DNA from 3 places in the Telluria sp. B2 genome. Region 1 is predicted to be linked to each of the others. Evidence: predicted binding sites of a transcription regulator. Region 1 holds the regulator's gene; each other region holds the start of a gene.
The links. The regulator sigma-54, encoded in region 1, starts transcription at its own class of promoters, with help from an activator protein. The targets are predictions, from matches to a motif close to TGGCANGNAANCTGCTTT.

Region 2: ACSUZJ_RS03825 (PEP-CTERM sorting domain-containing protein) is a predicted target of sigma-54. The motif match lies at 1,590-1,607, and genes of this name have one in related genera.
Region 3: ACSUZJ_RS20135 (ANTAR domain-containing response regulator) is a predicted target of sigma-54. The motif match lies at 828-845, and genes of this name have one in related genera.

Annotation. Positions count from the first base shown of each region.
Region 1 covers NZ_CP196525.1:5,147,728-5,149,986, forward strand. Annotated here, with positions in the region: gene hpf (ribosome hibernation-promoting factor, HPF/YfiA family) at 1-109, opposite strand, end outside; gene ACSUZJ_RS22720 (RNA polymerase factor sigma-54) at 175-1,647, opposite strand; gene lptB (LPS export ABC transporter ATP-binding protein) at 1,682-2,259, opposite strand, start outside.
Region 2 covers NZ_CP196525.1:841,061-843,319, forward strand. Annotated here, with positions in the region: gene ACSUZJ_RS03815 (aspartate aminotransferase family protein) at 1-245, opposite strand, end outside; gene ACSUZJ_RS03820 (carboxymuconolactone decarboxylase family protein) at 366-920, shown strand; gene ACSUZJ_RS03825 (PEP-CTERM sorting domain-containing protein) at 928-1,536, opposite strand; gene ACSUZJ_RS03830 (hypothetical protein) at 1,719-1,916, opposite strand; gene ACSUZJ_RS03835 (alpha/beta hydrolase) at 1,967-2,259, opposite strand, start outside.
Region 3 covers NZ_CP196525.1:4,553,818-4,556,076, forward strand. Annotated here, with positions in the region: gene ACSUZJ_RS20130 (CmpA/NrtA family ABC transporter substrate-binding protein) at 1-163, opposite strand, end outside; gene ACSUZJ_RS20135 (ANTAR domain-containing response regulator) at 182-817, opposite strand; gene ACSUZJ_RS20140 (S9 family peptidase) at 1,309-2,259, shown strand, end outside.

The DNA of each region.
Region 1 (2,259 bases):
AGTCGATCACTTGATCGAAATGGCGGGTGATGCGTTCGAGCTTGTTCTGTACGTATTCACGGATGGCGGGGGTAACGTCGAGGTGGTGGCCGCTGATGGTGAGATTCATACACACTCCTTTGAAGATGTGGCGGCTGCCGCGCCGCGCAACAAGGAAGCGCGTGGGTGCCGCCGTTACAAGGATTTGCGGAGACTGACGGGAGGAATTTTCAGTGCCTCACGGTATTTTGCAACCGTGCGGCGCGCGATGACCATTCCTTGTTCACCGAGCATTTCCGCGATCTTGCTATCGGATAATGGGTTCCTGGGGTCTTCTGCTCCTGTCAGTTGCGCGATGAGAGCCCGGATCGCCGTCGAAGATGCTTCACCTCCCGCTTCGGTGGCGACGTGGCTTCCGAAGAAATACTTCAGCTCAAACATGCCGTGCGGGGTCAGCATGAATTTCTGCGTTGTGACACGAGAAATTGTGCTCTCGTGTAGTCCTAGTGTATCAGCTATCTCACGAAGCACAAGGGGCCGCATGGCAACCGCGCCGTGGCTGAAAAAGTTGCGCTGGCGCTCCACAATGGCTTGCGAAACACGCAAGATCGTGTCGAAGCGCTGGCGCATATTCTTGATCAGCCACTTCGCTTCCTGCAGTTGCGCGCTCATCTGGCTTTCGCCCTTGCCCTGCTTGAGCAGGGCCGCGTACATGTTGTTCACGCGCAGGCGCGGCATCACGTCCTGGTTCAGCATCACGCCCCAGCCGTTCTTCGTTTTCCGGACAATCACGTCCGGAACCACGTAGTCCGAGGTGCTCGACGCAAAAGCCGCGCCCGGATGCGGATTGCATTGGCGGATCACGGCCTGGGCTTCGCGCAGGTCTTCGTCGTCGCAGTCCAGGGCTTTTTTCAGCTTGTTGAATTCGCGCTGGGCGAACCAGGTCAGGTAGCCCTCGACGATCTTGAGGGCCATGCGCCGCGTGACCAGCGGCACGCCCGGCATGCTGCGGATCTGCAGCGCCAGGCACTCGGCCGCGCTCCGTGCGCCCACGCCCACCGGGTCCAGGCTTTGCACCAGCGCCAGCGCGCAGCGCAGTTCGTCCATCTCGACCTCGAGCTCCTCGGGCAGGCGCGCGTGGATCTCGTCGAGCTGCTCTTCGAGGTAGCCGTTGTCGTCGATGGCGTCGATCACGAGTTCGGCCAGCGCACGGTCGCGCGCACTCAGGCCCGTCACCCGCACCTGTTCGGACAGGTGCTCGCGCAGCGTGATGCCGGCCGCTTCCAGTTGCGGCCGGCCATCCTCGTCCTCGCCGTTGCCGGACGACCGTCCGGCTTCGCCCCAGTCGGCATCGCCGTCGCCGCGGCCGGCATCGCCATCGGCGCCATCGAAGTCGGCCGCTTCGCCGTTCGGCGCGCCCTCCTCGCCGCCCGGCGTGGCCGGGGCCTCGCCCTGGCTGGGCGCATTGCTGATGGCGCCGTCGGCAAGCAGGCGCACCGAGTGGTCGAGCGGATCGTCCAGCCGTTCGAGCAAGGGATTGTCGGACAGGATCTGCTCGATTTCCTGGTGCAGTTCGAGCGTGGACAACTGCAGCAGGCGGATCGATTGCTGAAGCTGCGGGGTAAGCGCCAGGTGCTGCGAAGTCCGGAGTTGCAGGGATTGTTTCATCGCTTGTTGCTGCTTCGTTGTCGCTTCGTGGTTGCTACATGCGGAAGTGTTCGCCCAGGTAGACGCGGCGCACCGACTCGTCGGCGATGATGTCGTCAGGGCGGCCCGAGGCCAGCACCGCGCCCTGGTTGATGATGTAGGCGCGGTCGCAGATGCCCAGCGTCTCGCGCACGTTGTGGTCGGTGATCAGGACGCCGATGCCGCGCTCCTTCAGGAAGCGCACGATGCGCTGGATCTCGATCACCGCGATCGGGTCGACGCCGGCGAAGGGTTCGTCGAGCAGCACGAAGCGCGGATTGGTGGCCAGCGCGCGCGCGATCTCGACGCGGCGGCGCTCGCCGCCCGACAGCGACAGCGCCGGGTTTTCGCGCAGCTTCTCGATCTGGAGTTCGGCCAGCAGGGAGTCGAGGCGCGCGTCGATGGCGTCCTTCGAGAGCGGCTTGCCGTCCTCGTTGCGCTGCAGTTCCAGCACGGCGCGGATATTGTCCTCGACCGTCAGCTTGCGGAACACCGAGGCTTCCTGCGGCAGGTAGGACAGGCCCAGCACCGCGCGCCGGTGGATCGGCAGGCTCGAGATATCGGTGCCGTTGATCTCGATCGCGCCGGCGTCCG
Region 2 (2,259 bases), 1.1 Mb from region 1:
AGCTTCGCCGCCAGCTCCTCGGCGGCCTCGGTGGTAAAGAAGGCGGTATGCGCGTAGGCGCACTGGTCGATCTGGCGGTGCAGCGCCGCGATCACGTGCGGATGGCCGTGCCCGAGCGAGGACACGGCCGCGCCCCCGCTGGCGTCGATATAGATTCTGCCGCTGCTGTCGCGGATGGTCACGCCACTGGCGCCGACCGCCACCGGCGGTGTCTGGCGCAGGCTGCGATGGATGATATGACTCATGGCTGCCCCCTTCGAGGAAAGATTGACGTTTGACAATAAGCGCGAAGGGGGCGGATTCCTTTGATCTTTGCCGTAAGCTGTGCGAATATTTTTCCACCTAGACATGTTTGCCACGCGACCATGAGCGACCGACTCCGCCCGATTCCGCCCGACCAGCTGACCGAAGCCCAGCGCCGCGCCGCGCAGGCCGTGATCGCGGGCCCGCGCGGCGCACTCTACGGCCCCTTCGTGCCGCTTTTGCGCAGTCCGGAACTGCTGGAGAACGCCCAGCGCATGGGCGAGTACCTGCGCTACCGCAGCGCCATCGGGATCCGCCTGTCGGAACTGGCGATCCTGGTCACGGCGCGCCAGTGGAACCAGCAGGTCGAGTGGGCGATCCACGCGCCGATCGCCGCCCAGGTCGGCATCCCGCCGGCCGTGATCAATGCGATTGCCCAGCGACGCCGGCCGGAGAACATGCTGGTGGACGAATCGGTGGTGCACGACTTCTGCATCGAGCTGCACCAGAACAAGCAGGTCTCGGACCGCACCTATGCCGACGCGCTGGCGCTGTTCGGCGAGCAGGGCGTGGTCGATTTGATGGGACTGAACGGTTACTACACCTTCCTGGCGATGGTAATGAATACCGCGCAGACCGAGGTGCCGGTCTCGAGCGCTGCGCGGCTGCCGGACTAGGTGGGAATTACGCCGTCTGGTTGCGGCGGCGCAGGCGGGTCGCGCCGAAGGCCGCGCCAATGCCCAGCAGGGCGAGGCTGCCCGGCTCGGGCATGCGGGTCGGGACAATGTGGACCATGCCGTCGACCGGGCCGTTCGCCAGCAGGGCGGCGAGTTCGGGATCGAGTTCGCCGGCAATGGCGGTGCCGCCGATGATGCTGCGGTAGGTCGGCTTGATCTCCCACCAGTCCTCGGCATAGTCCACCGGAACGGTGCGCAGCGAGCCGTAGGCGGCGATGCCCCCTTCCTCGCCGTAGCGGAAGCCCAGGTGCAGCATGCCGATCCAGGCATCGGTCTTGTCCTGCTCCAGGCGGAAGCTGGTCGGGCCGCCCCAGTAGAAGTTCACCTGCGCCTTGGTGATATAGTCCATGTAGTCGGTCGGCTGGAACCATGCGCTCGGATTGCGGCCGCCTTCGGCGCCCAGCCAGTAGTAGACAATGGAATTGTCCTCGGTGTCCTGCACGAAGAAGCCTTCGAGCGTGCCGCCGTCGCTGAAACGGACGTCCGACAGCGTGTATTGCACCAGGCCGGCCGAGGCGGTGGAGCAGAGCAGGGCAGTGGCAACTCCTGCGATCAATTTCCTCACATAATTTCTCCCTAGTATGGTTATTGAATGTGCCCGCATCGCACAAAGCAATCCCCATACCAGTCAGAAAAAAGCATCGAGAATCAAATGCTTGAAGGTATTGATACCAACAGTAGATATCTGATTGTTAAAATTTCCGACATGCACAACGCATACGGCGCGGCTGACGCGCCTCAGGCCAGCGCTTCCTTCGCCGCCTCTTCCGGCGTCAAACCGTCGTAGAACAGGTCCGTGAACCACTCGACCTGCTCCTCGATGTGGTCCTGCGCCTGCTGCTGGGTGGCGCCGCCGGCCACCAGGTGTTTCTCGACCTCGATGCACCAGTTAATCAGCGCCATCGTTTCTTCGTCGAGCTGTTCTTTCTTGGCCATGTTGGACCTCCAAAATGAAACGGGAGCCGCGGCTCCCGTGGGTGTGAGGCTTAAGCCAGTACTTTCCTGAGCCAGGCCGAGATGTCCTGGACTTCCTCGAAACACAGCGAATGCTGCATCTGGTACTCGTGCCACTCGACCTGGTAGCCCAGGCCTTTCAACACGTCGCGCGACTGTTCGGCGCGCAGGAAAGGCACCACGTGATCCTGGCGGCCGTGGGCCATGAAGATCGGGGTGTCGATGCTTTCCTCGGTGCGCTCGTGCGCCACGTGGGTGTGCAGCGGCAGGTAGCCCGACAGGCAGAGCATGCCGGCCAGCTTTTCCGGGTGGCGCAGGCCGGTCT
Region 3 (2,259 bases), 590 kb from region 1:
GCTCGAGCACAAGCTTGATGCCGTACTTCTCGTCGAAGCCCAGCACCGACGCCATGACCAGCGGCGCGCAATCGGCCAGCGGCATGAAGCCGACCCGCAGTGTGTCCTTCTCGGGCCGGTCCGATCCGCCCGCGTATGCGCCCTGTCCAGCCAAGCCTGTCATATGCTTCCTTTTGCCGGGTCAGCCCAGCAAGTCCTCGACGTCCAGGATGCGCTGCGCGATCTCGGCCAGTCTCATGTTCTTGTTCATCGCCATGCTGCGCAGGCGTCCATAGGCTTCCTCTTCGCCCAGCCGGTGGCGCGCCATCAGCACACCTTTCGCGCGCTCGACCACCTTGCGTTCGGCCAGCTTCTGGCGCGTGTCGGCCAGCTCGCCGAGCAGCTTCTGCTCGCGCCGGAAGCGCGCCAGCGCCACGTCGAGCACGGGCCGCACGCGCTCGGCCTGCAGGCCGGCCACGATATAGGCCGATACGCCGGCCGCCACCGCGGCTTCCATCGCCTGGGCGCTGTCGTCCTCGGTGAACAGGACGATGGCGCGGCGCGCATCGCGGGTGGCGATCACGATGTGCTCGAGCACGTCACGGGCGTCGGACTCGCTGTCGACGATGATCAGATCCGGCTGCAGCTGGGCGATGCGCTCGGGCAGGAAGATGTCCGGCGGCAGCGAGGCGACGATGTCGTAGCCCGATTCGAGCAGCCCGATGCGCAATGCCGTGTTGCGCTGCGCACGCGCCGTGCACGCCTGGTCGCCGCCGGCGCCGGGGTCGGCCGTGACGACGACGATGCGTAGCTTGGGTGGCTTGTCGGTGGAGGTCATGCCCGTAGCGAATGCAAGAACCGGGCCATACCCCGTACATACGACCAGCCCGCAGTCGGGATATTCCCGAGTTAAATATCTCTTGGTGCCAGAGCAACAAAATCATTCATGAAATTTATCGCCGGCATCACAAACGAAAAGTTTATTTATGTCTGGGTCCAATTTATACTGCACCGCAACATCACACCAATTAAGAGGAATTGATCATGGAAGCATTCGAATACCTGCCGGTCGCTATCGCCATCGTTGCCGTCGTTGCACGCATCACCCTGTTCCTGCCGCGCCAGCGCAACACCGCAGGCCGCGCCGCCTGAACGCTGCGGCGCAACAGCCGCTTTTCTCTCCCGCGCTGGCGTAAGTACTTACGCCAGCAGCGTTTTCTCCTGCGGATAAATCCCCCGCAGACCTCCCCGTCGCATGGTGGCTGAGCTAGAATGCATTCGCATTTTTTCTAGCCAGAAAGCTATTTCGTTCACCCACCACTATCCACGATGCGACTTCCTGCACTTACGATCTTTGCCGCGTTCGGCGCCTTGTCTGCCGCCGCTGCGGCCGCGCCCACGCCCGTCACCCTCGACCAGGCCATGGCCCACCCCGACTGGATCGGCAACCCCGCCGAACAGGCATGGTGGAGCTGGGACGGCAAGCAGGTCTTCTTCAAGCAGAAGCGCACCGGCTCGCAGCTGCGCGACACCTTCGAGGCGGTCCAGGGCGGCCAGCCGCGCCGCGTGGCGGACGCGGAGCTGGCAAAGCTCGACAGCCCGAACGTGGTCTACGATCGCGCCCACACCCGCGCCATCCTGGTGCGTAATGGCGATCTGTTCGAACGCGACCTGAAGAACGGCGCCCTGGTCCAGATCACGAAGGGCGTGAAGGCCGAAGATCCGCAATTCTCGAGCGACGAGCGCGCGGTGCAGTTCCGCGTCGGCCACGAGTGGTTCAGCTGGGACCGCGCCAGCCGCGTGCAGGGTCCGGTGGCGCTGCCGCGCGCCGCGAAAGACCCGGCAGCCTCGGACCCGGATGCGCTGCGCGAAATGCAGCTGCGCCTGATCGCCACCCTCAAGCGCGCCAAGGACGACCGCGACGCCGCCCGCGCCCGTCTTGATGAAGAGCGCCGCGCCGATCCGACCCGCGCACCTGGCCCGATCTACCTGGGCGACAAGGTCACCATCGAAGGCAGCGCCCTGTCCCCGGACGGCCGCTGGCTGGTCGTCGTCACCGCGCCGAAGGGCGGCGACAAGGGCCGCGTCGGCAAGATGCCGCGCTACGTGACCGAATCGGGCTACGAGGAAACCGACGACGAGCGCACCCGCGTCGGCCGCAACAACCCGGCGCCGCATGCGCTGAAGCTGATCGACCTCGCCAGCGGCAAGGTCCAGGACATCCCCTTCGACAACCTGCCCGGCATCGCCGCCGACCCGCTGGCCCAGCTGCGCGCCGCC